Regions from separate parts of the Pseudoalteromonas sp. ESRF-bin5 genome, predicted to be linked through region 2. Evidence: predicted binding sites of a transcription regulator. Region 2 holds the regulator's gene; the other holds the start of a gene.

Region 1 (16,854 bases), on a different contig from region 2:
TACGCACTATACGAATAACTTCACGTTGCCAAGGTTCTAAAAGTGGTGCGTTTTTTTCTATAAAATACAAGATATTTTCTTGCGGCTCTTGAGGAAAGTGGCGTTCTTTCTTTTTTGCTTCTTGGTGATGTTCGGGGATTGTTCGCCATAATTCGTTCACTTGAGATTGCAAATAAGCCTCGCGTTCTTCTTGGCGCTTTTGCTCTTCGAATAACGAAATTTGTTGCGGGCGTTTATAACGATCAACGCCATAGTTCATGAGTGCGTGGCATGAGTCTAGTAAGGTTTCTACTGCTGTTACACCGTATTTTTCTTCGCAGCGACGTATATAATTTTTAGAAAATACCAGGTAATCAATGATAGAGCTGGCATCAGTCCATGTTTTAAATAAATAATTACCTTTAAAAAAAGAGTTGTGGCCATAACATGCGTGCGCCATAACTAGTGCTTGCATCGGTAACGTATTTTCTTCCATTAAATATGCAATACAGGGGTCTGAATTAATCACTATTTCATACGCGAGGCCCATTTGTCCGCGTTTATAGTTTTGCTCAGTTTGAATGAATTTTTTCCCGTAAGACCAATGGTTGTAACCAATAGGCATCCCAACACTTGAGTACGCATCCATCATTTGTTCGGCGGTGATCACCTCTATCTGATTAGGGTAAATGTCTAACCGGTAAAAGTCTGCAACGCGGGCTATTTCTGTTTGATACTCAGTTAACAAATCAAAAGTCCAGTCAGGGCCGCCACTCATTCGTTTAGTATTCATATTAATACCTCGCTTGGTTATGCAGCCCCTTGTTGTTGCCGACCTTTTTTAAAAAACTCCCTAAATATAGGGTAAATGTCTTCAACACTTTGAATGTGCTGTATGGCAAAGTTGGAATGTGTTTGCGTAATATTTAAATATTCTCGCCATAGGCTTTGATGAGCACGTGTTGTGATTTCAATGTAGGCAAAATAGCGAACAGCATCTAAAATGCTATTACGTAATATTTGTCCGCAATGAGGAGTATCGTCAGCCCAGTTATCACCATCAGATGCTTGTGCTGCATATACATTCCATTCGTCTGCGTTGTAACGCTCTTTAATTATTTTATCCATCAGTTTAAGTGCGCTCGATACGATAGTTCCCCCAGTTTCTTGAGAGTAAAAAAATGTTTGTTCTTCTACTTCAGTAGCTTGCGTATGATGACGGATATAGACCACTTCAATGTTTTTATAACTGCGCGTTAAAAATTGATATAGTAAAATATAAAACCGTTTTGCCATATCTTTTGTGGCTTGGTCCATAGAGCCTGACACATCCATAATACAAAACATAATCGCTTTGCTGGTGGGGTGGGGGCGCTTCTCGTAATTTCTAAAACGCAAGTCGTAGTTATCAATAAATGGCACAGCTTTAATTTGCTGTTTAAGTAGGTTTATTTCTTTTTGTAAAAGTGCAACAGCGGCTTTATCGCTATGAGGTTCGTGTATTAATATTTTTAACTGAGCTTCTAAATCGGCTAAGCGGCGCTTTTTTCCAGCACTCATGGCAACACGTCGAGCAAGTGACCCTTGTAACGAACGAACAATATCAATATTACTTGGCATACCTTCACTGCAAAAACCGGCTCGGTGGGTTTTCATTTGTATAAGTTTATCAAGTTGATTTTCTTGAAGATTAGGAAGTTCTAAATCTTCAAAAAGTAAATCGAGGTACTCATCTTTTGAGATAGAGAACACAAATTCATCTTGCCCTTCGCCAGAGTCGCTAGCCTCTCCTTGTCCAGAACCATCACCTTGACCACCTTTTGGTCGCTCTATTTTATCACCTGTTGCAAACTGATCGTTACCTGGGTGTATTTGTTTTTTATTCCCGCCTTTACCTTGATGAAAGATAGGCTCGCTGATATCACGTTGCGGAATAGATATACTTTCCCCCGATGTAGAGTCGGTTACACTGCGTTTATTTATTGCATCTGACACCGCTTCTTTTATCTGTTTTTTATAACGCCTAATGAAGCGTTGACGATTTACGGTGCTTTTATTTTTACCGTTTAAACGTCTGTCTATAAAATGTGCCATAATGACCTCCTAAAACCACAACTATGAAGGTTATTGTGATTTTCTAACACGTAGGTACCACTCAGATAACAATCTGACTTGCTTTTGTGTATAGCCTTTCTCGACCATGCGATTAACAAAGTCTTCGTGTTTTTGCTGATCTTCAGCTGAGGTTTTAGTATTAAACGAAATAACAGGCAACAGATCTTCTTTGTTTGAAAACATTTTTTTCTCAATGACAGTGCGTAATTTTTCATAACTCGTCCACAGCGGGTTTTTGCCATTGTTATGAGCCCGTGCGCGTAGTACAAAATTGACTATTTCGTTACGAAAATCTTTAGGATTAGAAATGCCCGCTGGTTTTTCAATTTTCTCAAGCTCTGCATTGAGTGCAGCTCGGTCAAATAATTGGCCTGTATCAGGGTCACGATATTCTTGATCTTGAATCCAAAAATCGGCATAAATAACATAGCGATCAAATATGTTTTGCCCATATTCTGAGTATGATTCTAAATACGCAGTTTGAAGTTCCTTACCAATAAATTCAACATACTGAGGGATTAAATAGCCTTTTAAAAAGCTCAAGTAGCGTTCTTCAACATCGCTGCTGAATTGTTCACGTTCTATTTGTTGTTCAAGTACATAAAATAAGTGAACAGGGTTTGCGGCCACTTCTGTGTTGTCAAAATTAAATACCCGAGATAAAAATTTAAATGCAAAGCGAGTAGAAAGACCCGTCATGCCTTCATCCACTCCTGCGTAATCGCGATACTCTTGATACGACTTTGCTTTTGGATCAGTGTCTTTGAGTGTTTCACCATCGTACACTCGCATTTTAGAATACAAGCTTGAGTTTTCAGGCTCTTTTAATCGTGAAAGAGTTGTAAATTGTGCCAAAGCTTTTAAGGTGCCAGGCGCGCAAGGGGCGCTATGAAGTTCACTATGCTGAAGAAGTTTGTCGTAAATTTTAATTTCTTCAGTGACACGCAAACAATAAGGTACCTTGACTATGTATACACGGTCTAAAAAGGCTTCATTATTTTTGTTATTTTTAAAGGTTTGCCATTCAGATTCGTTTGAATGAGCGAGGATCATGCCATTAAAAGGAAGAGCGCTAATACCTTCAGTCCCATTGTAATTACCTTCTTGCGTGGCCGTTAGTAGTGGATGGAGTACTTTGATAGGGGCTTTAAACATCTCTACAAATTCCATCAAGCCTTGATTTGCCATACAAAGTGAACCCGAGTAAGCATAAGCATCGGGGTCATTTTGCGCAAAATGTTCAAGCTGACGTATATCTACTTTACCTACTAATGCAGATATATCTTGGTTGTTTTCATCGCCAGGCTCTGTTTTAGCGATGCCTATTTGATTCAGAATAGATGGATAACGTTTTACCACTCTAAACTTACTTATATCGCCATTATGCCTGCCCACGGTGACATAATTGTTTTTAAATAACGTGGCTTAATACCGTACTCTTGCTCTAGCACATTAGCGTCTTCAATGGGATCAAACAGAGATAATGGGTGATCGTTTACCGGTGACCCTTTAATTGAATAGATGGGTACTTGTTGCATGAGGTACTTTAGCTTTTCAGCAATAGATGATTTGCCACCGCCGACTGGGCCTAATAGGTAGAGAACCTGTTTACACTCTTCAAGCCCTTGAGCGGCGTGTTTTAAATAAGAAACAATTTGTTCAATGGCATCCTCCATACCATAAAAATCGGTAAAGGCAGGGTAGCGTGCAACTACTCTATTTGAAAATAACCGACTGAGGCGTGCATCCGTTGCGGTATCTACCATTGTGGGTTCACCTATGGCCATTAAAAGGCGTTCTGGTGCACTCGCGTAGGCAGATTTGTCGGTTTTACATATCTCAAGAAACTCGGCGATACTGTACTCTTCTTCTTGTGCCGCTTCGTAACGTGCTTGGTAATGCTCAAAAATCGTCATAATAACCTCCGAAACCCGCTGTAAAAGGTGCTTACATTTTAAAGTTTAGTCGCGAAAGTCTATGTTTGTGGAATAAAATTAAAAATTTAAGTGAAAAAAGATCATGTTGAAGAAGGCTATTTTGTCAAATGACAGAGTTTAAAAGTATAAATAATAGGCATAAAAAAAGACGCTTTAGCGTCTTTTTAAATTAGCGATAAGTGCTAATTAAGCGAAGTTTGCGTTTGCAAATTCCCAGTTAACAAGTGACCAAAAACCTTTAAGGTAATCTGGACGCACGTTACGGTAATCAATGTAGTATGCGTGTTCCCATAAATCTACAGTAAGAACAGGTGTAACGCCTTCGTCAGTAAGTGGTGTAGCAGCGTTAGATGTGTTAACGATGTCTAAAGAGCCATCGGCAAGTTTTACTAACCAAGTCCAGCTTGAACCGAAGTTATTTACTGCTTTGTCGTTTAATGCATCTTTAAACGCATCAAAAGAACCCCATTTAGCGTTAATTGCATCTGCAATTGCGCCAGTAGGCTCGCCGCCGCCATTTGGAGATAGGCTGTTCCAGTAAAACGTGTGGTTCCAGATTTGCGCTGCGTTGTTAAATACACCGCCCTCTGATGAACATACGATTTCTTCTAGAGATTTGTTTTCAAACTCTGTACCAGGGATCAAACCGTTAAGCTTAACAACATACGTGTTGTGGTGCTTACCGTGGTGAAACTCTAATGTTTCTTTTGAAATATGTGGCTCAAGTGCGTCGATTGCATATGGTAGTGACGGTAGTTCAAATGCCATTTTTTATCTCCATCTTTTTTAGTTGATAGTCCATTTGGTGATACGTAATGCCTGTTGAAACAGACCACTTACCTATACCAAGTGGGAATATAGTGTTACTATAATTGTTGAGTATTTTACTCAAGTTTAAGCAAACAGCAATGCTATTGCGAAAGACTATTTCAATTGTGGCTTTATTTGCCCATTTTAAGTTATATATTTATGGTCACGATGAGTTATTTTCAAGACCTAAGTATATTTAGCTATCGTTACTTTGAGGTTGTAGATGGAAACCATTGATAAAATTAAACAGCAAATTTCAGAAAACCCAATTATCCTTTTCATGAAAGGGTCACCTAAGTTACCAAACTGTGGTTTTTCTTCACAAGCTTCACAAGCACTTATGTCGTGTGGCGAACCGTTTGCATACGTTGATATTTTACTAAACCCAGACATTCGTGCTGAGCTTCCTGCGTACGCAAATTGGCCTACATTCCCACAACTTTGGGTTGAGGGTGAGCTAATTGGTGGTTGTGATATCATCATCGAAATGTTCCAACGTGGTGAATTACAACCGTTAATCACAGAAACAGCGGCTAAGTACAAAGAAGCTGACGCTGAGTAATCTTATTTTGTGAGCGCTATTTCTATAGTGCTGTGATAATAAAAGCCACGTTAAGTGGCTTTATTGTTTTTAGTATTTTTACAACATCACTCATCTGCACGGCAGGGTAACTTGCACGTTTAGACCACCACTTAATTTATTATGTAAGCTTATTTGTCCTTTATGTGCTTCAGCAATCTCTCTGCACAAAGCTAACCCCAAACCACTTTCTGTACTTTTTGTAGAGTAAAAAGGTACAAGGGCATTAGCCATAACCTGCTCACTCATGCCTTTTCCGCCATCGCTCACATCTACTATGCAAGTATTACTAAAGAACGTTACATCTATGTTTATTTTAGACGGATTTGAGCCTGACTCGTGTGCATTTTTGAGTAAGTTGATAAGCAACTGCTCAAGTTGTGCCTGATCTGCATATAATATGCTTTTGGCGCTGCTCATTTTGTAGCTAAACTGCCATTGGCTATTCAGATCATTTAATGTGTTTTGCCAATTTATCGCTGATTTTTGTGGTGTAGGGAGCTTTGCAAATTTGCCGTAGCCTTGAACAAACTCAGTCAAGTGACTTATTCTTTCATCGATTGTTGAAAACACTCTTGCAAGGCGAGGCTCATCTACGCGGCTAGCTAAAAGCTGAGCGCTGTGCAGCATTGATGACATAGGGCCAAGAGAGTTATTAAGCTCGTGGCTTATTATTCGAATAACTTTTTTCCATACTGCTACTTCTTGGCGGCTGAGTTCACGGGTAAGTTGTTTAAATATGTATAAGTGATGTTTTTGATTATTAAGCAAAAACTCGCCAGTCGATAAATGCCAAGTTTGAGAATCGTGACTATCTACTTCAATATTAAACAAGCCATCCACGCCTTGTTCAATAGCATTAGTAAGCTGAATAGGTGCATCAGACAATAATTCGTGAAGTTGCGTGCCTTCTAGTTGTGTTTTGCTATTAAATAAAGTGCGGCTGACTAAGTTACTAAATACAACAGTTTTGTTATCGTTAACAAGTAAAAGTGCTTGTGGAGAGCTCTGTAATACTTTATCTAACATTAACTCTCGTTGATAAATCCACTGTTTTTCTTGCCGAAGTTGTTTTGCCGTTTGATTATAAAGCAGACATAGCTTTCCTAACTCATCGTTGTTTTTATAGGCTAATAAACTAGAAAGCTCACCATCTTTAAAATTAAGGAAGCCGGTTTCTAGCGATTGCAACCCTAGCTTAATAGGCTTTGTTAAGGCTCTAGCAAGCAAAAGACTTGTTAACATAGCTGCTATGACCAACAACACAGAGTAATACAGCGGATGTTGTGCAATTATTGTAATGCTAACAACAGGAAAAACGCTGCATAAAACACATATAGCCATTATTTTTTGAGTTAACGATAAGCCACTAATAAAATTAAACATTAGTAATCAATACCCATTTTTTGTAAGCGCCTATACAGTGCTTGGCGGCTTAAACCAAACTCTCGTGCTACTTTGGCTATAACCCCCTGATTAGCGCGTATTGATTGTTCAATTTCGAATTTTGTTGGTTCTTTTTTTACGTCGTTATTTTTTATTGGCGACGACGGGGTTAGGCCAAAATCTTCAGCGCTAAGCAAACCGTTAGGCTTTATTACACCAACACGTTTACAGGCGTTTTCAAGTTCTCTTACATTACCTGGCCATTGGTATCGATTAAGGGCTTGCTCTGCATCAATACTTAGCTCTCTATGTGGTAAAAAGTGATTAATGAGTGGCGCAATATCATCAACGCGCTCACAAAGCGCAGGTACGTTTAACTCAATAACGTTAAGGCGATAGTACAAATCTTCTCTAAAACGCCCTTCGGTTATTGCTTGTAATAAATTTTCGTTGGTGGCTGATATAACACGTACAGTTACTTTGCGCGTTTGTGTGGACCCTAACCGTTCAAATTCACCTGTTTGTAACACTCTTAGCAACTTCATTTGCCCAGAAAGTGGCAAGTTGCCAATTTCATCTAAAAATAATGTTCCACCATCGGCTGCCTCAAAACGACCTATACGTTGCTTGCTTATACCAGTATAAGCACCTGCTTCAGCACCAAACAATTCAGCCTCCAAAAGCTCTTGGGGAAGGGCGCCGGCATTGACCCTTTATGAAGGGCTGATTTATTAGTGAAGAGTTTTTTTGAATAATAGTGGCAATACACTCTTTACCACTGCCATTAGGACCTGTTATGAGTGCAGAAATATCAGATTTAGCCACTTGCAATGCCATTGTGACTAATCGCTCCATTGCGGTACTTTTAAAAATAAGGCCTGCTAAGTTAGCAGTGCTATATTTATCATCTCGCTCTTTTTGTTGGCGGTTGTGCGTGGCTACAAGTTGCTTAGTGCGCCCCAGCTCTATTAAATTATTAATGCACGTAAGAAGCTTGTGGTCATCCCATGGCTTTGGAAGGTAATCGGCAGCGCCTGCTTTAACAAGTTAAATCGCCGTTGAAAGTTCAGTCCAAGCGGTTATTAATATAATAGGGAGGTGTGGGTTCTCTTCACGCAGCGCATAAAACAAAGTTTTACCTTCTTCGCCTGAGGTGGTATCGCTGGTAAAATTCATATCTTGAATAACGAGAGCAATGCGTTGGTATTGCACAATTTGAATGGCTTCAAAAGGCATTGACGCGGTAACTACATTAAAGTGATGTATCTCTAGTAGTAATGATAATGCCTCTAAAACGGCCGGATTATCATCAACGATAAGTATTTTTTCCATGAGAATTTAATCGCTGTTTATTATTATTTAAATATTGAAAATGCTACACCGTGTTTAGCCAGTGTAGCATAGGTTGGGAGCTGCGTTATATGGTTCGGGTTGCGATACTGGGCGAAATATTTGCAGCACGTTTAGCTGGGCCAAATACAGCTAGAAGGCTCATGATAAAAACCATAACGGCAGTTGCTGCGACATAGCCTAAGGGTAATGCAGCTATTGAAAAGTGTTGCATTAGCAATTGCCCAAGTATGAGGGCAGCAATAACGCCTAAAACTAATCCAGCAATGCAAATCAATGCATTTTCAACTAAAAAATAATTAACAATTGCAGATTTACGAGCGCCCAAAGCACGACGGGTTCCAATTTGTTTGGTGCGCTTACTTATATTGAATAGCGTTAAACCAAAAATGCCCACCGCTGTAACCAGAACTAAGATAGTGATGAGTACAATGAGCATACGCATCATCAATGTGTCTTCAGCCATATATTGCGTTTTGTCTTGATCTAAACCACGAATTCGAATAATCACACGCTTGTTATAATTTTTAAGCATTGCGTCTTCAATCTGTTTAGCTATGTCTGCTCGCTCATTGGACGCAGTACGAACTAAAAAGTTGCCAGATATATTGGGGTTAATGTAAGGAATTAATGCGATATTATTTGGGCGGCTGTCTTTTAACCAAGGCCCTTTTGCATGCTTAATTACACCAACAACTTTCAGTGGGATATCACCAAGAAAAATCGTTTTTCCTAAGCCCTCTTCATCAGGAAAAAGCTCATTGAGTAATGCTTGAGTGACAATTGTCACATTGGCTCGTTGATCATTATCGTTGGTAACAACAATCTCATCTTGAGTAAAGTTTCGTCCTGCAACAAGCTCAATGCCAAGTGTATTAATTGCATGATCATCCGTAAAAAAGTAAGCCGTTCTTGCTGAAAGCCCTGGCTCTGGTGCAGAGTTAATACTGAAGTCAGATGAGCTGCCACTACCTGATAACGGTATGTTGTTAATATATATGGCGTCTTTAACGCCGGGTAAAGCTCGAAGCATGGCTTCATCAAGTTCAAATTGCTGATGGCTTTGAACATCTTTACCAAAATGCATGACATGAAAAGCAAGTATTTCATCTTCCGGGTAGCCAGTTTCTTGGTTAAGGTAGGTTACTCTGTCTTGAATTATAAATGCTGCGTTACTAACAATTGCAGTGGTAATTGCTATTTGTATAAGTAGCAAAATTGCACCCACTTTAGATCGACACAGCGCATGAAAAATAGGTTTAATTTCTAATATCATTGTGTTCGTCCTTATTGGCTTTTTAGATAAATGGCAGGGTTGGTTTTACACACCAGCCAAGCAGGATAAAGCCCGGCAATTACACAAGTACTGATTGCAATAAGTGGGGCGCTTAGTAACATACTTAAATCCATAGTCGCTAAGCTTTCGTAATAACTGTAGCTCTGACGAACACCTAATAGACCAAACTGCGCAAATACAATCCCAAGTAGCCCGCCCAAAAGCCCTAACATAGCGACTTCAATGATATGTTGCATAAAAATCTGCCGTTTATTAGCACCAAGAGCACGACGTACTCCAACCTCTGGCGCTCGACGTAAAAATTTGGCAAGTAATAAGCCAAGTATATTAGCCAAACACACAGCCAAAAACATAAAACTTAGAGCCACTAAAATTTTGTTATCTTCACTAACCACATTATTGTAAGCCATCCATTGATTAACATCTCGAAGCCCAAAAGCGAGCTCTTTACGATTAAATCGACCGAGCTTTTGCTGCTCTTGCATATAAGCTAGTAAGTAATTCTCGTAATCATTTTTTTGTTGCTCGGTCGTTAATTCAACCCAGAATTGAATCCAAACCATTTCTGACTGTAATTTGGCAGTAAAACTTCGAACATCTTCATGCTTCCAACCATTAGTATTTCCCCAATTACCAAGTTGCTTTGCCTCAAGAAGGCTAAATGGCATAAAAAGTTGTTCGGGTTGGTTAAATGCACCATTATTTAAGTCGTAATATTTGATGGTTAGTGGCCAGTTTTTTGTAACGCCAATCACTTCGTAACTAGCATCGTCAAGGTAAATAACCTGACCCACTGAATTTTTGCCAGCAAATAACTTATTGTTTAACTCCTCGCTAATGACAACAACGGGCGCTGCGTTGTCTTCTTGTTGCTGTGACCACTTGCTACCATGTAAAAATTCGAGGTCAAACATATTAAAAAATTCAGGAGTGGTAAGTCTTGCACTTTGACTAAACGGTTTTACTTTGTCAGAGTCTATGTAAACAGAAAAACCACTTCGTACCATTTTTAAACGTTGAGCACCTACTTGGGATTGATAAAGATTTGCAGCATCTTGATAAGTTAGTTGAAGAGGCTGATTATCTGACGTCCACCATGTGCTTCCATCGTCCATTATCTGTAACTGCACGCTAAAAAGCTGACTGCTCTTGTGCGGGATTGGATCGGCCGACATCATGTGATACACACTCAAACTAGTCATGGTGATGCCAATACCAATTGCGATGGCAAGTACCATTAAAAAGCTTACGAGTGGTGTGCGTTTAAAGCTACGCCAACTCAGATCAATATAATGAACCAGCATGAATTATACTCCTTGTGCGACTTTTATTGGCTGTGTACCTTGGTACAAAGTAAAGTCAGCAAGTTGTCCATCAACTACTTGAATGTTGCGCGGTGCGCGGCGGGCTAATTCGCTGTCATGTGTCACCATTATAATGGTGGCGCCATCGCGATTTATTTGCTCAAGTAATTCCATCACTTGGCGAGCCATTAGACTGTCTAAGTTACCGGTGGGCTCATCGGCAAGTAAAAAGCGTGGTTCGCCAGCAAGTGCGCGGGCTATAGCGACGCGTTGTTGCTGGCCGCCAGAAAGTTGTTGAGGTAAATGTTTAGCGCGGGAGGCTAAGCCTACTTGTTCTAAACATTGCTCTATTCTACGTTTACGTTCTTTTGCTTTAATACCTCTATAACGAAGAGGTACTTCAATATTTTCATAGAGGTTTAAATCTGGTATTAAATTAAAACCTTGAAAGATAAAACCAATTTTTTGATTTCGGCAATCGGCACGTTGGTTGTCGTTTAGGTTACCCACATTTACACCATCTAAAATATAATCACCTTCACTAAAGGGCTCTAACATTCCGGCAATATTTAAAAAGGTAGTTTTCCCAGAGCCGCTAGGGCCTGTGACAGCTATAAATTCGCCTTCATTTACATTTAAATTAAAGTCTCTTAATGCGTGAGTTTGAACCATTTCAGTTTGGTATACTTTACTTATGTTTTTCATTTGTAACATGGTTTTTCCTTAAATTGGCGCTGGTTGAGAGCGCTTCTAATTTAATAAAAGCGTGTCTGCTTGGTTAAATTGGTTGTAGCTAGAAATTATTATTTCGTCGTTTTCATTTAAGCCGCTTAAAATTTCTACCGCGTTAATGCTGGTGGCACCTACGGATATAGGTATACGTCTTGCAAAATTTCCGTCTATTTTATATGCAACAATGCCGCCTTGTTGCATAAAAGCGCCTCGCTTTACCTGCAGCACATTTTGGCGATTGTCGAGTAAAATACGCGCGGTTAAACGTTGATTTTGGCGAATGTTATTGCTGTTGCTTGTAAAGCGAACACGTGTGGTTACTTCGCGATTATTAACTTCGGGTGATATAGCAGATAGCACCCCCATTATTGTTTCGTTCCCTAATTTAAGCTCTACGTCCATACCTAATCCGAGTTCGTTTGCGTAACTTTCTGGCACCTGCAACTGTGCTTCAAAATGACTTAAATCAACGAGTGTCATCAGAGGCTGACTTTGCGTGACGGCTGCTTTTTGTTGCACAAGCAGATTACCAACAATGCCTGTCACTGTGGCTCGAATTGACAGCTCATTTACTTTTCTATGTAATTCATCAACGACCAGCTGCTGACGCTCTACATCACTTTTAGCAGCTTGCAATTCAAATGCGAGTGTATCTTTAGCAAGTGCCACCTCTTGCTGTGCGTGTTTATAGGTAAGCTGTGCACGTGATAAGTCGTCTATTGCTTTTTCAAGGTCTATTTGGCTTATTAAATGCTTTTTAATTGATAGTTTTGCGCGACGATCTTCTCTTTGTGCTGCGTTTAATTCTACACTTGCCATATCGAGTGTTTTTGTAAGGGTTAAAGTGTCTCTTCTTGATTGTAGGTGTTGCCTTTTAAGTTCACCCTCTAAGCGTTGTAATACGGATTGTTGTTGTTTTAATTCATTGGTAAGTTCAGGGCTATGAAGAACAGCAAGCTCGTCGCCTTTGGTAACTGTATCGCCAGCTTTAACGTGCAAGCTTACAAAGCCTCTCTCTGGGCTGTAGATGTGTGGTGCATTGGCGGCAACAATTTTTCCACTTGCGGCTACATCGCGAACAAGCGTTTTAATTTCTACTTTTGCTATTTGCACCTTTTCTTGGCTAAATGATTTAGTTGCATCCGAGCCTGATATAACTCCATAAGTAGCAGCAATAATAAGTAACAACACAGCGATAATTAAAAGAAAACGTTTTTTATGGTTTGCGGGTGTTTTAACTTGTATGTCTTGAGCACTGGTATCTTTAATCATTATTCAACCTTAACTAAATGAATTTATATTTTTTTCAAACATGACATAAAGTAGTGCTGCAAAAATAGCGGCTATTGGCGAGAGTAAAAATAAGCTTAAAGTGAACATAATTCTTCCAAATAATAATTACTAAATTACACTATACGATTAGTATGCCAAAATTTAACCTATTGATATTATTATACTTAATAATTTATTTATTAAAGTAATATGTCCGTGGACACTTTATGTGTCCGCTCCGGACACATACAAAGCAATATATAAAGAGTAAATACAGCGTTGCGGGTACAAGAAAACCAATAACGTCGCAACTTCAGTGAATTCAAAAGTGTAAGTGTATTTTAAAGCTAAGCTACTCAGGCGATTAAATAGCGGGGTGACATTTAAACTTTGACTGGTTTTATTTTTCTATTTACGAATAATTAATCAAAGTAATGAGTGGTTAAATTATAGCTTTTAAGCTGAATGAAGAATAAGGAACATAATTCTACCTTTATTTATCCCTTTTATAATTTGTTAATGAAAAGGGGTAATATTATTTGCATAATCCCAACATTTTACGAATCTCTTCAATTGAATATTTATTCACTAATATCTAAGTTTACGTTTACGTAAACTGCTTTTTAAGTTGGAGGTGTTTTTACAAAATGTTAAACTTGACACCAGTGTCATGAAAAAATAACGGTGAAAATACCGCTAAATGTTAATAAAAATGATAAAAAAGAAATCTTGCTATGAAGTGAGAAATATTCAAGAATGTGAATATGTATTCAAATTACTGTTGACTCTATTTGATATAGAGGCTAGTTTTGACCGGCTGTTAGCAAATCGTCGAGCACTTCATTAACGCTAACAGTGAAGCAAGGGGAGGGGTCTATGTTATACGACTCGAAATTAGAGAAAGAAAATTGTGGCTTTGGCTTAATTGCCCAAGTTAATGGTCAGGCTAGTCACCGGCTTATTCGTACTGCTATTACTGGGTTGGATCGTATGCAACACCGGGGCGGTATTTCTGCTGATGGTAAAACAGGCGATGGCTGTGGTTTGCTTTTGCAAAAACCAGATAGTTTTTTCCGTGCTATTGCAAGTGAGCATAATTGGCACCTTGGTAAAAACTATGCAGTAGGCATGATCTTTTTAAATTCAGATCCTGTTTTAGCACAAGCTGCAAAGGAAATTCTTAGCGAAGAATTAGAAAAAGAAACGCTAAATATTTTAGGCTGGCGCGAAGTGCCTACCGACCCATCAATGCTAGGTCCAATTGCTGTGCAGCAATTACCGGGCTTTGAGCAAATTTTTGTAAGCGCACCTGAAGGTTGGCGTTCAAAAGATTTAGAACGTCGCTTATACGTAGCGCGCCGTCGTGCTGAAAAACGTTTAGCAGACGATGAATCATTTTACATTGCAAGTTTATCTGGATTAGTGACTATCTATAAAGGCCTTATGATGCCTGCAGATTTACCTAATTTTTATTTAGACTTAGCTGACATCCGTATGACCAGCGCGATTTGTGTTTTTCATCAGCGCTTTTCAACAAACACACAGCCTCGTTGGCCACTTGCTCAGCCTTTCCGCTATTTAGCGCATAATGGTGAAATTAACACCATTGAAGGTAACCGTCAGTGGGCTCGTGCTCGCTCGTATAAATTTTCGTCTCCACTTATTCCAGATTTACAAAGCGCAGCGCCGTTTGTTAATGAAACAGGCTCAGATTCGTCAAGCCTCGATAACATGCTTGAGCTATTTTTAGCCGGTGGCATGGATTTATTCCGTGCAATGCGCATGCTTGTGCCGCCTGCATGGCAAAAAAACCGTGCTATGGATGACGATTTACGTGCATTTTATGACTTTAACTCTATGCACATGGAGCCATGGGATGGTCCTGCGGGGATTGTTATGTCAGATGGCCGCTTTGCAGCTTGTAACTTAGACCGAAATGGTCTTCGTCCTGCGCGTTATGTAATCACACAAGATGGTTTTATTACTCTTGCTTCTGAAGTCGGCATTTGGGATTACACCGCAGATGAAGTGGTTGAAAAAGGCCGAGTGGGTCCGGGTGAGCTTTTAGTAATTGATACCAAATTGGGCAAAATTTGGCACTCAGACGAAATCGACCAAGATTTAAAATCTCGCCATCCTTATAAGTCGTGGCTCGAAGAAAATGTTAAGCGCTTGACTCCCTTTGAAGAATTAAAAGAGCAAGATGCAGGCAATCGTTCATTTGACGATGAAACGTTAGCTAAATATCAAAAAATGTTTGGTTATACCAATGAAGAGTTGGATAGCGTTATTCGTGTAATGGGTGAAAACGGCCAAGAAGCAACAGGCTCAATGGGTGATGACACTCCGTTTGCTGTGTTAAGCGAAGGGCATCGTTCACTATACGATTATTTCCGTCAAAAGTTTGCACAAGTCACTAATCCGCCAATTGATCCTCTTCGCGAAAATCATGTTATGTCTTTGGCTACGTGTATTGGTAGCGAACAAAATGTGTTTAACGAAACAACAGGCCACGCTAAGCGCTTACAGTTCGATACACCTATTTTAATGTATGCAGACATGCAGCAGCTACTAAATGCAGATGAAGCGCATTACAGCTATTGTAAAATTGATATTACTTATACTGTTGAAGAAGGCTTGGAAAACGCAGTTAAACGCATTTGCGATAAAGCAAAAGAGAAAGCAGCTGCTGGCTCTATCATGCTTATTTTAACTGATCGTAATTTTGACGATGTAAACCTACCTATCCCTGCGGCTATGGCTGTAGGTGCAGTGCAAAAGTGTTTGGTTGATAACAATTTACGCTGTGAATCAAACATCATTATTGAAACGGGTAGCGTAAGAGATCCTCATCAATTTGCAGTGTTACTTGGTTTTGGCGCAACAGCTATTTACCCATACCTAGCGTATGAGTCGTTAGTCGCGATGAGTGACAGTAAAATCATCGATAAATCTTACTGCGAGGTAACCCTTGCTTATCGTAAAGCAGTAAACAAAGGCTTATACAAAATAATGTCGAAAATGGGCATTAGTACAGTCGCTTCTTACCGTTGCTCAATGTTATTTGAGGCGGTGGGTTTATCAGATGCTGTTGTTGATATGTGTTTTAAAGGTGTGGCTAGCCGCATTAAAGGTGCATGTTTTACAGACTTTGATGACGATCAACAAAGCTTACACAAGCTTGCTTTAAGTAAACGTAAGTTACTTAGCCATGGCGGTTTGTTTAAATACGTACATGGTGGTGAATATCATGCATACAACCCAGATGTGATCCAAACACTGCAGGTAGCAGTTCGCTCTGGTGAATATAGAGATTACAACGAGTATGCAAAGCTTGTTAATAATCGCCCTATTTCAACATTACGCGATATGCTGGCACTTAAATTACCAGAAAATGGAATTAGTATTGATGATGTAGAGCCTGCAGAAGCGCTTTACAAACGTTTTGACTCAGCTGCAATGAGTATTGGTGCTTTATCGCCAGAGGCTCATGAAGCACTCGCAATTGCAATGAACCGCCTGGGTGGTTGTTCAAATTCAGGTGAAGGTGGTGAAGATAAACTTCGTTACGGCACTGAGAAAAACTCACGTATTAAGCAAGTAGCTTCAGGTCGATTTGGTGTTACACCGCATTATTTACGTAGCGCAGATGTAATTCAAATTAAAGTAGCGCAGGGTGCAAAACCAGGTGAAGGCGGGCAACTTCCGGGTGAAAAAGTAACACCTTATATTGCTAAACTTCGCTATTCGGTACCTGGCGTGACGTTAATTTCACCGCCACCGCATCATGATATTTATTCTATTGAGGATCTTGCTCAGCTAATTTTCGATTTAAAGCAAGTAAATCCAAAGGCACTAGTATCAGTAAAACTAGTGTCGGAACCAGGTGTTGGCACCATAGCAACAGGTGTAGCTAAAGCATATGCTGATTTAATTACTATATCTGGCTACGACGGCGGCACAGGCGCAAGCCCGCTAACATCAGTAAAATATGCAGGCAGCCCATGGGAACTAGGTCTAGCTGAAACACAGCAAGCCCTTGTAGAAAATGGCCTTCGTCATCGTATTCGTTTGCAAACAGATGGTGGTTTA
Region 2 (16,854 bases):
AAAATTCCCAAATCAGGTCGATTTTTCAGTCCGTATGATGCAGTACTTCGATCATTACCTAAAAGGTCAGCCTGCAGCTAAATGGATGATTGAAGGTGAAGCATTTATAAGTGAGTGAACTGAGACATTCATAAATAAACATGATAAAAGCTGATCAGGGTACTCTGACAGATAGAGGCCGATATTACTCAGTAATATCGGCCTCTAAATAGTCAATTATTTTTCCAGCAACAAAAAAGCCGCGATAATCGCGGCTTTTTTTAAATTACTAATAATTACAAACCAGCACGGTCTTTAATTACAGGAATAAGCGCAGAACCTGCGTGATTGCCTTCAGCCCAGGCTATGTCGGCACCGTCTGACAATGAACTTTTAGATAAGTTTTTAACAATATACTCACCTGCATCTACAGCATTGCTGGCAACAGCATGACGCAATAAGTTATTACCGTTACATTGAATAGAATCATATATGTTACGAATTTTTACACGAGAGCTTTTTAACTTACTACGTAAACGGTTTTTATCATCTGCTGCGATATACTCGCAAATAGATATTGCTAGTTGATCATCAGCTTTTACTGGAGCTGTGTAAGAAAGTGAAACTGCAGCGATAGCAGAAATAACAACTAACTTTGATAATTTAAACATTGTCGACCCTTGTTTGGTACTTTATTCCTACGTTAACTGGTTAATATTGTACCAACCTAGTTAACCTTTCGCAATAATGTTAGCAGTATTTATATAAAGTTACGAATTTATAACTATGTTTATTTTTTTCGTCTGGCTGTTTAGATTGCTCTTCTTTCACTTCCCAATTTGCAATAGCTTGGTAATCAGGGAACTGTGTATCGCCTTCAACATCGAGATCAATAAAGGTTAAATATAAGCGCTCAGCTTGTGTTAAAAACTGCTGATAAACATTTCCACCACCAATAATCATCACTTCTTCAACATCACAAACCAAGCTCAGCGCGGCCTCTGGGCTTGTTACCGTTTCAATACCTTCGGCCTTATATTCAGTGTTGCGCGTAATAATAATATTGCGTCTACCAGGTAAAGGACGGCCAATAGACTCAAAAGTTTTACGACCCATGATCACAGGCTTGCCTGTAGTAACGGCTTTAAAATGTTGGAGATCTGCAGGTAAATGCCACGGCATTTTATTATCAAGACCAATAACACGGTTATTTGCCATAGCGGCAATCATTGAAATAATCACATTAAATACCTAATACTTTACTATTAAAAAACAAAAAAGGAGCCTACGCTCCTTTTTATATTTAATGAAAATTAACGTTCGTAGACTACTTCTACATCGTAATCATCTTCATCCCAGTCATCCCAATCATCATCATCGCCTTTGGTGGCTTTTTGATGGTAGGTATCCCACTTAAATTCTATTTCTTCATCTTCAACTTGCTCAAACTTCTCTTTAGGCATGCTATCAAGCAATGTCATAATATCGTGTATAAGCGGTTGAGTATGCAGCTTGTTAATAGCTGAGATTTGATAAATATTTTCAGACTCACCTAGCTCTTGTGCAATCGCATCGCATAGTGCTTGTGCTTCATCTTCAGGTAACAAATCTATTTTATTAAATACTAACCAACGCGGCTTTTCTGCAAGTTTAGGGCTGTATTGATGCAGTTCGTTTATAATTGCAAACGCATTATCGACTGGGTTTGATCCATCTACAGGCATTACGTCAATAATGTGCAATAACACACGACAACGCTCTAAATGCTTTAAGAAGCGGATACCTAAACCGGCACCATCAGACGCACCTTCAATCAACCCAGGTATATCAGCTATTACAAATGACTTGTTAGCTTCCGGACGCACTACACCTAAATTAGGAATAAGCGTTGTAAATGGGTAATCAGCTACTTTTGGTCTTGCTGCTGACACACTGCGAATAAAGGTCGATTTACCAGCATTTGGCAAACCTAGTAAACCTACGTCAGCTAGCAATAGTAACTCTAATTTTAAGTTACGTACTTCACCGGGTGTACCTAGTGTTTTTTGACGAGGCGCTCGGTTAGTACTTGATTTAAAACGTGCATTCCCCAAGCCGTGGAAACCACCTTTTGCAACCAAAATTCGTTGACCATGTTGGGTCAAATCACCAAGCCCTTCTTGCGTATCAACATCGGTTATACGCGTACCCACAGGGACCATTACAAACAAGTCGTCTGCTTTTTTACCTGTACAGTTTCGGCTACGTCCGTTTGTACCGCGTTCAGCTCTGTGAAAGCGCTCAAACTGATAGTCAATCAGGGTATTTAAGTTTTCATCAGCTTGTAGATAAACACTACCACCGTCTCCACCGTCACCGCCGTCAGGCCCACCATCTGGGACATATTTTTCACGTCGGAAAGACACGATACCGCTTCCGCCGTCTCCGGCCTCTGCGCGAATTTCTACTTCATCTACAAACTTCATGATTACTCACTTTAGGGATTGGCTTGCTAATTTATACATTATATACCGAAGCCAAGCCGATTGCAGGCTTGGCTTTGGTATATATTTTTGTCTCAAAACAAAAAACCCCGCAAAGGCGGGGTTTTTTAACTACCTTACTGATTACTCAGTTACGATAGTTACGTATTTACGGTTTAAAGGACCTTTTTGTTCAAATTGAACTTTACCATCTGCTTTTGCAAAGATAGTGTGGTCTTTACCGATACCTACGTTTGTACCAGGGTGGAAACGTGTTCCACGCTGACGAACAATGATGCTACCCGCTAGAACTGATTCGCCACCAAAACGCTTAACACCTAGGCGTTTGCTTTCTGAATCGCGACCGTTACGAGTACTACCAGCTGCTTTTTTATGTGCCATTTCTAAGTACCTCTAATTAAGCGCTAATGCCAGTGATTTTAACTTCAGTGAACCATTGACGGTGGCCCATTTGCTTACGAGAATGCTTACGGCGTCTAAATTTAACAACCTTAATTTTCTCACCGCGACCATGTGAAACAACCTCTGCTGTTATCTTACCACCGTTTACGAACGGTACACCGATCTCGATCTTCTCACCATCAGCAACTAAAAGCACTGAATCAAATTCAACTGCCGCACCAGTTTCAACGTCTAATTTTTCAAGACGAATCGTTTGACCTTCAGTCACACGATGCTGTTTACCACCACTTTGGAAAACCGCGTACATAATTAACTCCGTCTGTGCACCCTCAAATCGGCGCAACTAAAATATTCTTCGATAGGGCGCGAAGTTTACGCTAACGCGAAATAACTAGCAAGCCTATTTTGTAATTAAAATGAATAAAAAGTAGCTGCTTTGAGAGCAATTCAATATTTTCTCTATTTTATATTAATTAAGCCTTTTGCCAAGCGCTTTTTAACTCTTTGCAAAAATAACCCTACTAATAAAATTACAACCTGCGTCGACCATTATTCAAACTCAAAAACCATCTTTCATCGTCTAGTAATTAAACACATTTGTGATTGAATTAAGCACTTATTAAGCACTTTAGGTAGGTTTTTTAAATCAATCGTCACAAAATATCGAGCTAGTGCGTTTTTTGTTGTACAATCTGCGCCGTTCACACATAAAAATTGGCTCGGAGATCAATGGATATAAAAGCTATCCAGGCGTTAATAGAAAGCGATATGAATGACGTCAATCAACTTATACATGCGCAAATGCGCTCAGAGGTGGCGTTAGTAAACCAACTTGGTTTATACATAGTTAATAGCGGCGGCAAACGCGTTCGCCCTATGTTGGCTATTTTAGCTGCCAAAGCGCTAGGTTATACTGGTAAAGACCACATTACACTTGCGACCATTGTTGAGTTTATTCACACCGCGACCTTATTACACGACGACGTTGTTGATGAGTCAAACTTACGCCGAGGCACCCCGACCGCTAACGCTGAATTTGGTAATGCTGCTAGCGTATTAGTTGGCGACTTTATATACACGCGCTCATTCCAGTTAATGGTTGGTTTAGGCAAAATGCAAATTATGCAAATACTCGCCGATGCTACCAATATCATTGCTGAAGGTGAAGTGCTGCAACTTATGAATTGCAACGATCCAGACACAACCGAAGCCAGCTACATGCAAGTTATTTACTCTAAAACGGCTAAGCTGTTTGAGGCTGCTACCGGGCTTGCTGCTATTATTACCAATAATGATGAAGCCACGCTCAATGCATTAAACTTATACGGTATGCACTTAGGTACGGCATTTCAACTTGTTGACGATGTGCTTGATTATAACGCCGATGCAGACCAGCTAGGTAAAAATATAGGCGATGATCTAGCCGAAGGTAAGCCTACCCTACCACTTATATATGCAATGCAACACGGTAATGCGCATCAAACACAGTTAATTCGTGATGCTATTGAGCACAGTAATGGTATGGAACATTTAGAAGAGATTTTATCTACGTTAAAACAAACCAATGCGCTTGAGTTTACAATGCAAAAAGCAGAGCTTGAAGCCGATAAAGCAATTGCTTGCTTAGATTTTTTACCAGAATCTGAATACAAGCACGCATTGGTAAGCTTAGCCCGTATAGCCGTTGACCGTGATCACTAGCCTTAACGAGCCTGTTATTTAACACTAATAGTAAATAACATTCGAGCAACAAAAAAGCCTGCAAATGCAGGCTTTTTTAATGCTCATTCTGGCTATTACGCCATGAAATCAACACCTTCTTTGATGTCTTTTTTCAGTGTCTCAAGCATATCGTTCTTCGCTTTTTCTTCAAATGCGCTTAGTTCGCCGTAAGAAAGAATTTCTTCAACGCCGTTTTTACCTAAACGTACTGGGTGTGCAAAATACTCTGCATCACCATCTTCAACAGCAACGTATGCGTAATCTACAACATCTTCACCTTGTAGGCCTTTAACTAAAGACATACAAAAACGTGCTGCAGCAGCACCCATTGATAATGTAGCTGAACCACCACCTGCTTTAGCATTTACTACTTCAGTACCTGCATTTTGGATACGTGGAGTAAGTGCAGCAACTTCGTCTTCAGTGAAAGTTACGCCTTCAACTTGAGAAAGTAGAGGAAGAATAGTTGTGCCAGAGTGACCACCAATTACTGGTACTTTAACTGTAGCAACGTCTACGCCTTTAAGTTCAGCAACAAATGCTTCTGAACGAATCACGTCAAGCGTAGTAATACCAAATACACGGCTTGCATCGTATGTGCCTGCTTTTTTGAACACTTCAGCAACAATCGGTACTGTGCCGTTTACTGGGTTAGTAATGATACCCACAAGTGCTTTAGGACAACTAGCTACAATGCCTTCAGCTAGTGTTTTGATGATACCGGCATTTACGTTAAATAAATCTGCACGATCCATACCTGGTTTACGTGGCATACCCGCTGGGATTAAAACAATATCAGCACCGTCAAGCGCTTTGTTTAAATCGTCTGCGCCAAAACCTGCTACTTTAACATCAGTTGGGATGTGTGATAGGTCAACAGCAACACCTGGTACAACTGGTGCAACATCGTAAAGTGATAATTCAGAACCAGCTGGTAAGCCTGTTTTTAATAGTAAAGACAATGCTTGACCGATACCGCCTGCAGCACCTAATACAGCAACTTTCATTGGAATTCTCCGTCATTTGAGGTAGGAAATACTTGTGGCCCTTAAGATAATGAAATTAGCGCCTAAAAACAAATTTATCGGACCTATTTTGCGATATTTTCGACCATAGTTGTAAACTTTGGTGGTTTATCGCATCAAACTGTCAAGTTGACTAAACAACTGCTGCATAATTATTCATTTTTGTGTACTATTTACAGCATAAATAACAATAATGAATAAAGACTATGCAACCTCAAGATAAACAAGAAGCATTGGTAAAAGCGTTTAAATCACTTTTAAAAGAAGAAAACTTTGGCTCTCAAGGCGAAATAGTTGATGCGCTTAAAGAGCAAGGCTTTGACAATATAAGCCAGAGTAAAGTGTCACGCATGTTAAGTAAGTTTGGTGCTGTGCGTACCCGCAACGCTAAACAAGAAATGGTTTACTGCCTACCCGCTGAAATGGGAGTGCCGACCGCTAAAAGCCCATTACGCCAGTTAGTCATTGATATTATGCATAATGAAATGATGATCATTATTCGCACCAGTCCAGGCGCTGCGCAGCTTATTGCCCGCTTACTTGACTCGTTAGGAAAGGCCGATGGTGTATTAGGTACTATTGCCGGAGACGATACTATATTTATTGCCCCAGCTAAAATTTCTGAAATAGACGTTACGCTTGAACGAGTACGTATTTTATTTGATACGGTTTAAATTTGCTTTAAAAACCCAACTGAGGGGGCAAAAAAAGCAGACCCCATATCGGCTTGAGTAAAATCAAGCCAATGGTCGTAACACTCCCCCTCTCCTAAACGGCTATTTAATACAGCCTCAAATGCAGTACCAGTACTTGCGCAGCTTATGCATAACATACCTTGCTCATAAACATCGCCATAAGGCATGCTTTGATTCAACAAAAGGGGTTGCCCCTCTTCATCTTTTAATTCGCTACGCGTGGCATGACTGGTATTTAATGCTGGGGTTATAAGCGTATTATCAAGTCGTGTACGGCCCATAATTTGCTCTTGCTCACTGAGCGATAAGTGCTGCCAAACAGTTAAGTCGTGTTTATAGCGCTGAACATGAATATAACTTCCCTGATCTTCAAAACAACCAGGTTTATTAATTAAAGCAGTTGAACGCTTTTTTCTTCCGTGTGGCATATCACCACCATAAATAAAACCATTAAAATCTCGGCCATCTAAAAAACGAAAGTTACGTATTTGCTCCACCAGCTCCACATCAGGTGCAAAAAGCTTTAAAACTTGCAATGCAAATAAGTGGTTTACGTCTTCTCTGTCTGAACGCACCTGCACAAACAAGTCGCACGGCTGAACACTCATTTGGTGATCTGCATGATTTATATTAGGAAAGCTTTGCAGCTCACTAGGAATATACTCAGGAAGAATATGAGGCCAATATTGGGCGCCAATGGCAACAACGCACGACAACATCGACTCTGAAAACTGATCATTAAACTCTTCTTCAATTGCGCTTACTTGTTTTAATTTAGCGCGCAATGATTCGTCTTGACCATCAAACACATTAAAAAATAAATGCAAACCATGCAGGTTTGCTTCAGCACAAATCCCAGATTGCGCTTGCGCCATTGTTATTCCTCAGTTTTACAGATATGTACACAGTGAATCACATTAACTATGATTCAAAAAAATTCACTGTGTGGGGTTTTATTTTTATTATAACCTGCTCATTGATTTCAAATGATTGGCCATATTGCGCTTCAACTTCAAGCGTTTGTTCGGCTATAACAACTTTATAAACATACGCAGAGCCAATAAAGCGACGACTTAATATTGTAGCCCGTTTACTGAGTTTGTCACTTTGACACTCTTGCAAAAGTTCAATTTGGTGAGGTCGCACATATAACTCACCACTACATGGATAGCAGCTCGTTTGCATATCTGACTCAACGGTGCCAAAAGGTGTTTTATATTCAGTAGCCGTTAATGCTTCTGCGGATAAGTATATGCCTTGACCTAGAAACTCTGCAACCACCTTTGACCTAGGAGCTGCAAAAAGCTGCTCTGGCGTACCTTGTTGGGCAATATTACCGCGGTCCATAATGGCAAGCGTGTCAGAAAAAGCAAAAGCTTCTTCTTTTGAATGGGTAACAAATACCGCTGATACTTGTTGCGCCTTAATAATACGGCGAATATCTGCAATTAATTCAAAACGAACTTGGGTATCTATATTTGAAAACGGCTCATCAAGAAGTAGTAAACTTGGTTTATAAGCCAACGCACGGGCAATTGCAACGCGTTGCTGCTGCCCACCAGAAAGCTGGTGAGGAAATCTATCTGCGCAACCAGACAAATGCACTAACTGAAGCATTTCATCCACACGCTGTTGTTTTTCGGATTGGCTCATTTTACCTAACCCAAACGCAATGTTATTTGCTACGCTTAGATGAGGAAACAACGCGTAATCTTGAAACATCATACCTATATTTCGGTGCTCTGGTGCAATAAATGTTGACCCATCACTTACCAGCTTGCCATCTATAAATACACTTCCGTGCTTGGCCTCAACTAAGCCTGCAATGGCTTTTAATGTGGTGGTTTTACCGCAGCCACTGGCACCAAGCAAGCATACAATCTCATCTTTACCCACGGTTAAGTCTAAGTTTTCGATCACCTTTGTACCGTTATAGTGATAGCTGACACCTTGCAAAATTAAACTACTCATTTAAGTGTGTTGCTCCATAGAACGATTAATAAAATACAAGGGGATAAATCCAACAATAACAATAGATAAAGCAGATATAGAAGCCAGCTCTAACTGCTCATCACTCACGTACTGAAAAACATGCGTTGCTAGACTTTCAAAGTTAAATGGTCTGAGTAATAACGCAGCAGGAAGTTCTTTCATGCATTCAATAAAAACGAGTAAGGCAGCTGTCAGTAAGCCTCTTCTTAATAAAGGTAGGTGCACTAAACGCAATGTTTGGCCTTGGCTTTTACCCATAGACTGGCTTGCCATATCAAGTGATGGACTAATACGCACAAAGCTCGACTCTATCGCTCCGTGAGCAATGGCATAAAACCGAACGACATAAGCAATCACAATAGTAAACACACTGCCTGTTAGTAACAAACCTATGTCTAAATTATAAGGCTCTAATACATTATTAATACTACTTTCTAACAGTGTTAGAGGTAATAAAACGGCAATTGCTAATACGGTGCCAGGCAGTGCATAGCCCGTACTCGCTAGTCGCCCAGGAACGAGAGGGTAAGACTGTGTTGCTATACGCTGATAAAAAACAACAAAAACACCTAATGCAATTGTTATTACGCTCACAACGCCTGCCACTTTTAGGCTTTGCCACGCATAATTAAAAAACTCAGCACTCCATGCTTTTTCAAAGTAGGTAATGGCGTAATTAAGTAATACTGCAATCGGGATCACAAAAGATACAAGTAAAACCGTGCCACAAAATGCCGTTGCTAACCAAGCCGACTTTCCCTTTAAAATATAAAGTGCTTCACTATTTACGCCCGATTGGCGTTCAAATACAGCTTGATTACGACGACTAAAGCGCTCTGCCATAAGCGCTAAAAAAAGTAGTAACAGCATGACACCTGATATTTTTGCAGCAGCAGTCAAGGAGTAATAACCAAACCATGTATCGTATACCGCGGTTGTGAGCGTGCTAACAGCAAAATAACTTACTGTTGCAAAATCGGCCATTGTTTCCATACTAATAAGCGCAAGGGCCGCAACAATAGAACCACGAGATAATACAAGACTCACTTTAAAAAAACTTTTAGTTGGGGAAAGTCCCATTAATTGACTTGCCTGTACCAATTTAAAAGACTGCTCTCTCAAAGCCGTTTTAAAAATTAAAAATAAGTATGGGTAAAGCACCAAGGCAATCATGACTATTGCGCCCGGCAGGGTACGTATATCAAAAAACCAATAGTCACTGGGAGATTGCCAGCCAAACCACTCCCTTAGAGTTATTTGCACGGGTCCTGCGTAATCAAGTAAATCAGTATACACGTAGGCAATAATGTAAGTAGGCATAGCAAGGGGCAGCATGAGCGCCCATTCAAAATGTTTTTTACCGGGAAAGTTACAATAAGCAGTTAGCCAACCAAGTGGCAACGCGATAACACTACTGAGTGCACACACACCCAATATAAGTAGTACAGTATTAGAAATGTAATCCCAAAGCACAGTGTCCCAAAGGTGAGTAAAAACCTCTGAGTTGCCTTGTAGCGATTCAAAAAGAAGGAAGAACAACGGGGCCGACAAAACTAAACCTGTCGACCACGCGAATAGCTGCCATTTAGACAGCTTAAATTTATAAGTCATTAAAGATCGAACTTCACCTCATCAATTAACTTAAGCGCTAACGGACGATATTTACTGATCTCATCAAGTGGCAAGCTATCTTCTTTAAAGCTGCCCCATGATGCAACCAAACTGGATAATTGCACACCAGGCTTAACTGGGTATTCCATATTAAGCGATGCATACATGTTTTGCGCTTTATTGTCGGTCATATACTCTATGAGTTTCAAGGCATTTTCAGGGTTTTTAGCATATTTAGTAATAACGGCCCCCGAAACATTAATATGTGAACCACGATTAATTTGATTAGGAAAATTAATGTGTACCGCCTCAGCCCATGTTTTTTGTTCTTCGTCTTGCAACATTTTACCTAAGTAGTAACTATTGCCTAACGCAAGATTACATAGCCCCTCTTTAACGGCTTTAACTTGAGCACGGTCATTGCCTTGTGGTTTACGTGCTAAATTAGCCTTGACGCCTTCAAGCCATGTTTTAGTTTGCGCTTCACCGTGATGCGCAATCATTGAAGCAACTAACCCTAGGTTATACGGATGTTTACCTGAACGAGTACAAATTTGCCCTTTATACTTTGGATCGGCTAGTTCTTCGTAAGTGAGCTTTGGTAATGCGCCCAAACGATCTTTCGACGAATATACATTTCGCACGCGTTTTGTTAGCGCGACCCATTGGCCATCTCCATCTCGAAAAGCAGAAGGTACGTTAGCATTTACATTAGTACTATTAATTGTTTGAGTTAAGTTTAAATCTTCCAATTGAATGAGTGCACTAAAATTAGAAGTAAGAACTAAATCAGCTTTACTATGTTTACCTTCGCGTTTTACACGCTCGATTAAGCCTTTTTTAGCAAACACAACATTTGTTTTGATACCGGTTTGTTTTGTAAAATCGTCTAAAATAGGTTGTATTAAAAAAGGTTGGCGAAAAGAGTAAATATTAACAACATCATTTGCAAAGGCTGGCGCCGATACGATAAACCCTAAAGCGATAGCGAGTGTTTTCTTCATTATTCCACCTAAATAGTAATTATTATCAATAATTCTACCGTGAACAGTTAAAAAGTGCACACCCTAAATACCCATAAATACTAAAAAAGCGTCCAAAACAGAAATACCCTGTAAGAGATATCTCACGGAAGTGGCAGCTTATAAGTAAAACGCCGATTAAATACCTAGCAAAAACAACATAAGCCATTGATATTTAATACCTATATAGTATTTAACAATAATAATACATAAACTATTTAGGGTTTTTGCCCTACTTTAGTTGGACCATTCACCTATAATTACCTCATCAACTAAGCAATGACGCTTAACGAGTAAAAGGACAGGGATCAATTACTCGCAAACCAGTGACTGGTTATGAAGGATAACACGGAGTTAGGACAGGCTCAGGATGAGTATCGCAACGGAGTGTTAATAAACGGACAGCATCAGGAAGATGCACACAGGAGTGCAACATTGGAGTGTTGCTTAACAGGAAGTTGAAGGAATATAAAGGACAGGCCTTAACAGGCAACACAATGGACTGATAACAACACGGAAGCACTAGGACGTGCAAATGAAGGATTTGGTAATAGGTTTTACCGCAACAGGACGTATAGGAATAAAGGAGATAAGCCCGGATTGGCTTATATTGCATAGAACTAAAAAGTAATATAGCAATAAACATGGAACAGTAAAAATTGGAGTTGATTAAGTTCAATTGCAGGATGCAGAAAATTAGAAGATTCCGCAAGCGCGCCTAGAGATAGAGCGCGCTTTTCTTTGACCTAAATTTAATACTACCACTCAATACAATCGGTATTAAAGAGACTCTGGTCTGCCTTTATTTCGTTTTCCCATAAGATACGCATCTCTAAACTTTATAAAGTGATCCTCAAGCTTTTTAGCTGCATCCATTTCACCCGCGAGTGCTAGCACTAAAATACCTACTTCAGCTGTGCCTAATTGATGCGCATGAGGCGCAACTCGTAAGCGATAATCTGATAACTTATCAGCTGTAATAGACAATACGGGCAAGTTATCTAAATATGGGCTTTTACGAATCATTTTTTTCGCTTCACGCCATGTACCATCTAAAAATATGAATAGCGGCTTTTTATTAGGCTCAATATTCACTTGCGTAATAGCTCGCCCCTCTTCTACATCCTCAGCAGGAAAAATAACCATTGGCTGATATTGCTCATCATTAATAAGCGCTATTAGCGCATCATCTGGATTAGTTCTATCCCATTTAAAAGCATGGTTATCGGGTATAATTTCGGCAATTAAACGCCCCGTATTTGAAGGTTTAAAACTTTCGTTATGGTACATCAATAAACACACTGCAGCATCGCACTGCGCTTTCTCTACGCCTTCACAAATACAGTAGTGCTTTGCAATTAAGCATTGCTCACAACGTGCTAACTTAGCGCCACGGGCATTAAATTCGCGACGAGATTCACTAATTTGCTGAGCGCGTAATAGCAGTACTGAATTATGAGAAGAGTGAGTCACAGTGATTAATTACCTTAAATTTGATCGGCGCATATTGTAGCTAAAAACGTGATGAATAGATATCAGCTATCAGCTATCAGCTATCAGCTATCAGCTATCAGCTATCAGCTATCAGCTATCAGCTATCAGCTATCAGCTCAAAATAAAATGGCATTTTATTAAAGCAAGTTTTGTTTATGTTTGGATTCACAGCTATAAAACAAAAAACCCAAGCCGAAGCTTGGGTTTTAAAAAAGCGTTGCTAGTTAAAAGAACTTACTTCTTCTTTTTAACTGCTTTTTTGTTTGGTAAATCAGTGATTGAACCTTCAAAAATTTCAGCTGCAAGGCCAATTGATTCGTTCAATGTTGGGTGAGCATGAATAGTAAGTGCTAAGTCTTCACCATCTGCACCCATTTCAATACCTAAACCGATTTCGCCAAGCATTTCGCCCGCGTTAATACCAATCATAGCACCACCTATTATACGGCCACTTTCTTTATCAAAGATAAGCTTAGTAGAACCCTCAGTACGAGAAGATGCAATTGCACGACCTGAAGCAGCCCACGGGAATACCGCAGTTTCAATGCTTAAACCTTGCTCTTTAGCTTCTTTCTCAGTAACACCTACCCATGCAATTTCTGGGTCAGTGTAGGCAATTGAAGGAATACATTTAGGGTCGAAGAAGTGCTTCTGACCAGAGATAACCTCTGCAGCAACATGACCTTCATGAACCGCTTTATGCGCAAGCATAGGCTGGCCAACTAAGTCACCAATTGCAAAAATATTGCTTACATTAGTACGTAACTGTTTATCAACGTTAATAAAACCACGCTCATCTACATTTACGCCTGCTTTTTCAGCATCAAGTAAATTACCGTTAGGCGTACGACCTACTGCAACAAGTACTTTGTCGTAACGTACTGGCTCAGCTGGTGCATTTTTACCTTCAAATGTAACGTATAAGCCATCGTCTTTCGCTTCAACAGCAACAACTTTAGTTGAAAGCATAACGTTAAACTTATCGCTTACGTATTTTTGGTAAATTTTGATAATATCTTTATCAGCTGCAGGAACTAATTGATCAGCAAATTCTACTACATCAATGACAGAACCTAATGCGCGGTAAACAGTTCCCATTTCAAGACCGATGATACCACCGCCTAAAACAAGTAGTTTTTCAGGAATATCTTTAAGCTCTAATGCGCCAGTTGAGTCAATTACACGGTCATCTTCTGGGATGAAAGGTAAATTAACTGGTTTTGAACCTGCGGCAATAATAGCATTGTCGAACGTGATAGTAGTTGTACCGTCAGCACCTTCAACAGCTAAAGTGTTGCTACCAGTAAATTTACCATAGCCTGGTACAACTTTAACTTTACGCATTTTAGCCATGCCGTCTAAGCCGCCCGTAAGCTGACCAACAACAGACTCTTTCCAAGAACGGATTTTGTCTAAGTCAATTTGCGGTGCACCAAAAGTAACACCATGAGATGACATTTCTGCAGCGTCATCAATTACTTTAGCTACGTGTAAAAGTGCTTTTGAAGGAATACAACCAACATTAAGACATACGCCGCCTAATGTTTCACGCGATTCTACTAATGTAACTTCTAAGCCCAAGTCAGCAGCACGGAAAGCCGCAGAGTAACCACCAGGACCACCGCCTAGTACAACAACTTGAGTTTTTAATTCGTTGCTCATGCTATTACCTTAATTGTTTGAACGGGACACTGCCCTAAAATTTAACTGCCATGTTTCTGCATGGGCAGAAAATCAGAGCAATTCACAAATAGTGCAAAGATTGTATCATTGCATATAGTAAAAATCCCAGCTAAAAACAACTGGCTGGGATTTGATTTTGTTCATATTGTAGCGATTACATCACTAATTGACGTATGTCGCTCATGTAGCTAGCAAGCGTTGCGGTAAAGCGTGCAGCTAGAGCACCGTCAATCACACGGTGATCGTATGACATAGACAACGGAACCATTAATTTAGGCTCAAAGTCTTTACCATTCCACTTAGGTTTCATTTCAGATTTAGATACACCTAAAATAGCAACCTCTGGTGCGTTAACAATTGGCGTAAATGCCGTACCACCAATACCGCCTAAACTTGAAATAGTAAAACAACCGCCTTGCATATCTGATGCAGTTAGCTTGCCTTCACGCGCTTTTTTAGACACTTCCATTAGCTCACGAGATAGCTCAATAATGCCTTTTTTGTCCACGTCTTTAAACACTGGAACAACTAAGCCATTAGGTGTATCTACCGCAACACCAATATTAATGTACTTTTTAAGAATCAAGCTTTCGCCATCTTCAGACAGCGACGAGTTAAACGTTGGGAACTCAGCAAGTACTTTAGCCGCAGCTTTCATCACAAACACTAGTGGTGTGATTTTAACGCCAAGCTTTTTCTTCTCGCTTAATACGTTTTGCTCTTTACGGAATACTTCAAGGCTTGTGATATCTGCTTCGTCAAACTGTGTAACATGCGGTATTTGTACCCAGTTACGGTGTAAGTTTTTACCCGATAGCTTTTGGATGCGAGACAGTTTTTTCTCTTCAATTTCACCAAATTTAGCAAAATCTACTTTTGGCCAAGGAATTAAGCCAAGCTCACTGCCACCAGCATTACCTGCTGATGCTGAAACTTGACCAGACTCAACTTGCTTCACTAAGCTTTTAACATAGTTTTGCACGTCTTCTTTAACCACACGGTTTTTACGACCCGTGCCTTTTACGTTCGCTAAGTTAATACCAAACTCACGTGCTAAACGACGAACAACGGGCGATGCATGAGCATACGCGCTATTGTTTTCAAAACTTTCGTTGCTAACTTTAGCGGCAGGTGCAGCCTGTGCTGGCGCAGACTCGGTTTTTGCAGGTGCCGCCGCTGGCTTTTGTTCAGCCGGTGCTGAAGCTTTTGCAGGTGCACTGCCTGCAACTTCAAATACAAAAATAAGTGAACCAGTTTTTACTTTATCGCCCGCTGCTACTTTAATTTCTTTAACTGTACCTGCAAATGGCGCTGGTACTTCCATAGCTGCTTTGTCGCCTTCAACGTTTAAGATAGATTGCTCTTCTTCAACGGTATCACCAACAGCAACCATGATTTCAGTTACTTCAACTTCGTCATCGCCAATATCAGGGACGTTTACTTCTTTTGTGCTTGGCTCGGCGCTTTGAGCAGTCTCTGCTGGCGCAGATTCTTGCTTAGATGCATCTGATGCAGATGCGCTCGAACCTGCAACTTCAAAAACAAATACTAATGAACCTGTTTTTACTGTATCGCCAGTAGCTACTTTAATCTCTTTTACAGTACCAGCAAACGGTGCTGGTACTTCCATAGCCGCTTTGTCGCCTTCAACGTTTAGGATAGATTGCTCTTCCTCAACGGTATCGCCAACAGCAACCATGATTTCAGTTACCTCAACTTCGTCATCACCAATATCTGGTACGGTTACTTCTTTAGTTGAAGAACCTGAAGCGTGAGCTGGTGCCGCCGATTCAGCGGGTGCTTCAGGTGCTGAATCAGCACCTGCACTTTCGCCTTCAAATATAAATACTAAAGAGCCCGTTGTTACTGTATCGCCAACATTTACTTTAATTTCTTTTACAGTACCCGCTTGCGCAGCAGGTACTTCCATTGAGGCTTTGTCGCCTTCAACTGTCAGTAAAGATTGGTCAACATCTACTTTGTCACCAACGCTTACTAAGATTTCGGTTACTTCTACGTCATCGCCACCGATATCTGGAACATTAATTTCAATACTCATTACAAACCTCTTATGCGTACAGTGGGTTTAGTTTATTTGTGTCGATGTCGAATTTCTTAAGCGCGTCAACAACAACAGACTTTTCAACTTCACCGCGTTTAGCAAGTTCAGATAACGTAGCAACAACAACGTAGCTTGCGTTAACTTCAAAATGACGACGTAAGTTTTCACGGCTATCAGAACGACCGTAACCATCTGTACCTAACACTTTATAATTGTTGCTAGGAATAAATGAACGCGCTTGTTCTGCGTAGTTTTTCATGTAATCGGTAGCGGCAACAGTTACTGAGTCGTTTAATACACTCGTGATGTAAGCTGTTTTTTGCTCGCTTTCTGGGTTAAGCATGTTGAAACGCTCAACATCTTGACCATCACGCGTAAGCTCATTAAATGACGTTACAGAGTAAACGTCTGATGCAATGCCGTAATCATCACTTAAAATTGCAGCCGCTTTACGCACTTCAGTCATGATAGTACCTGAGCTTAATAACTGTACGTTGGCTTTTTTGCCTTCGTAGCTTTCAAGCTTATAAATACCTTTACGAATACCTTCTTCAGCGCCTTCTGGCATAGCTGGCTGATGATAGTTTTCGTTCATTAGCGTTAGGTAGTAGTAAATATTTTCTTGGTCGTCACCGTACATACGACGAATACCATCTTGTACAATTACAGCAACTTCAAATGCGT

Evidence for each region. The regulator ArgR, encoded in region 2, controls arginine synthesis, uptake and breakdown. The targets are predictions, from matches to a motif close to ANTGAATANNTATTCANT.
Region 1: the regulator ArgR is predicted to act here: its motif matches at 13,520-13,537, upstream of gltB (glutamate synthase large subunit).

Annotation. Positions count from the first base shown of each region.
Region 1 is NZ_NTLW01000320.1:1,554-18,407, reverse strand. It holds gene BCG07_RS19570 (SpoVR family protein) at 1-772, opposite strand, end outside; gene BCG07_RS19565 (YeaH/YhbH family protein) at 790-2,073, opposite strand; partial or broken gene BCG07_RS19560 (PrkA family serine protein kinase) at 2,104-4,010, opposite strand; gene BCG07_RS19555 (superoxide dismutase) at 4,218-4,799, opposite strand; gene BCG07_RS19550 (Grx4 family monothiol glutaredoxin) at 5,065-5,403, shown strand; gene BCG07_RS19545 (sensor histidine kinase) at 5,494-6,807, opposite strand; partial or broken gene BCG07_RS19540 (sigma-54-dependent transcriptional regulator) at 6,807-8,139, opposite strand; gene BCG07_RS19535 (ABC transporter permease) at 8,225-9,433, opposite strand; gene BCG07_RS19530 (ABC transporter permease) at 9,445-10,758, opposite strand; gene BCG07_RS19525 (ABC transporter ATP-binding protein) at 10,762-11,472, opposite strand; gene BCG07_RS19520 (efflux RND transporter periplasmic adaptor subunit) at 11,509-12,762, opposite strand; gene gltB (glutamate synthase large subunit) at 13,639-16,854, shown strand, end outside.
Region 2 is NZ_NTLW01000102.1:1,176-18,029, forward strand. It holds partial or broken gene BCG07_RS05000 (alpha/beta hydrolase family protein) at 1-118, shown strand, start outside; gene BCG07_RS05005 (DUF3718 domain-containing protein) at 276-650, opposite strand; gene folA (type 3 dihydrofolate reductase) at 730-1,221, opposite strand; gene cgtA (Obg family GTPase CgtA) at 1,293-2,444, opposite strand; gene rpmA (50S ribosomal protein L27) at 2,586-2,843, opposite strand; gene rplU (50S ribosomal protein L21) at 2,860-3,171, opposite strand; gene ispB (octaprenyl diphosphate synthase) at 3,594-4,565, shown strand; gene mdh (malate dehydrogenase) at 4,661-5,593, opposite strand; gene argR (transcriptional regulator ArgR) at 5,818-6,285, shown strand; gene BCG07_RS05045 (Dyp-type peroxidase) at 6,282-7,181, opposite strand; gene BCG07_RS05050 (ABC transporter ATP-binding protein) at 7,228-8,277, opposite strand; gene BCG07_RS05055 (ABC transporter permease) at 8,278-9,909, opposite strand; gene BCG07_RS05060 (Fe(3+) ABC transporter substrate-binding protein) at 9,909-10,913, opposite strand; gene BCG07_RS05065 (tRNA-uridine aminocarboxypropyltransferase) at 11,712-12,404, opposite strand; gene lpdA (dihydrolipoyl dehydrogenase) at 12,660-14,087, opposite strand; gene aceF (pyruvate dehydrogenase complex dihydrolipoyllysine-residue acetyltransferase) at 14,263-16,167, opposite strand; gene aceE (pyruvate dehydrogenase (acetyl-transferring), homodimeric type) at 16,178-16,854, opposite strand, start outside.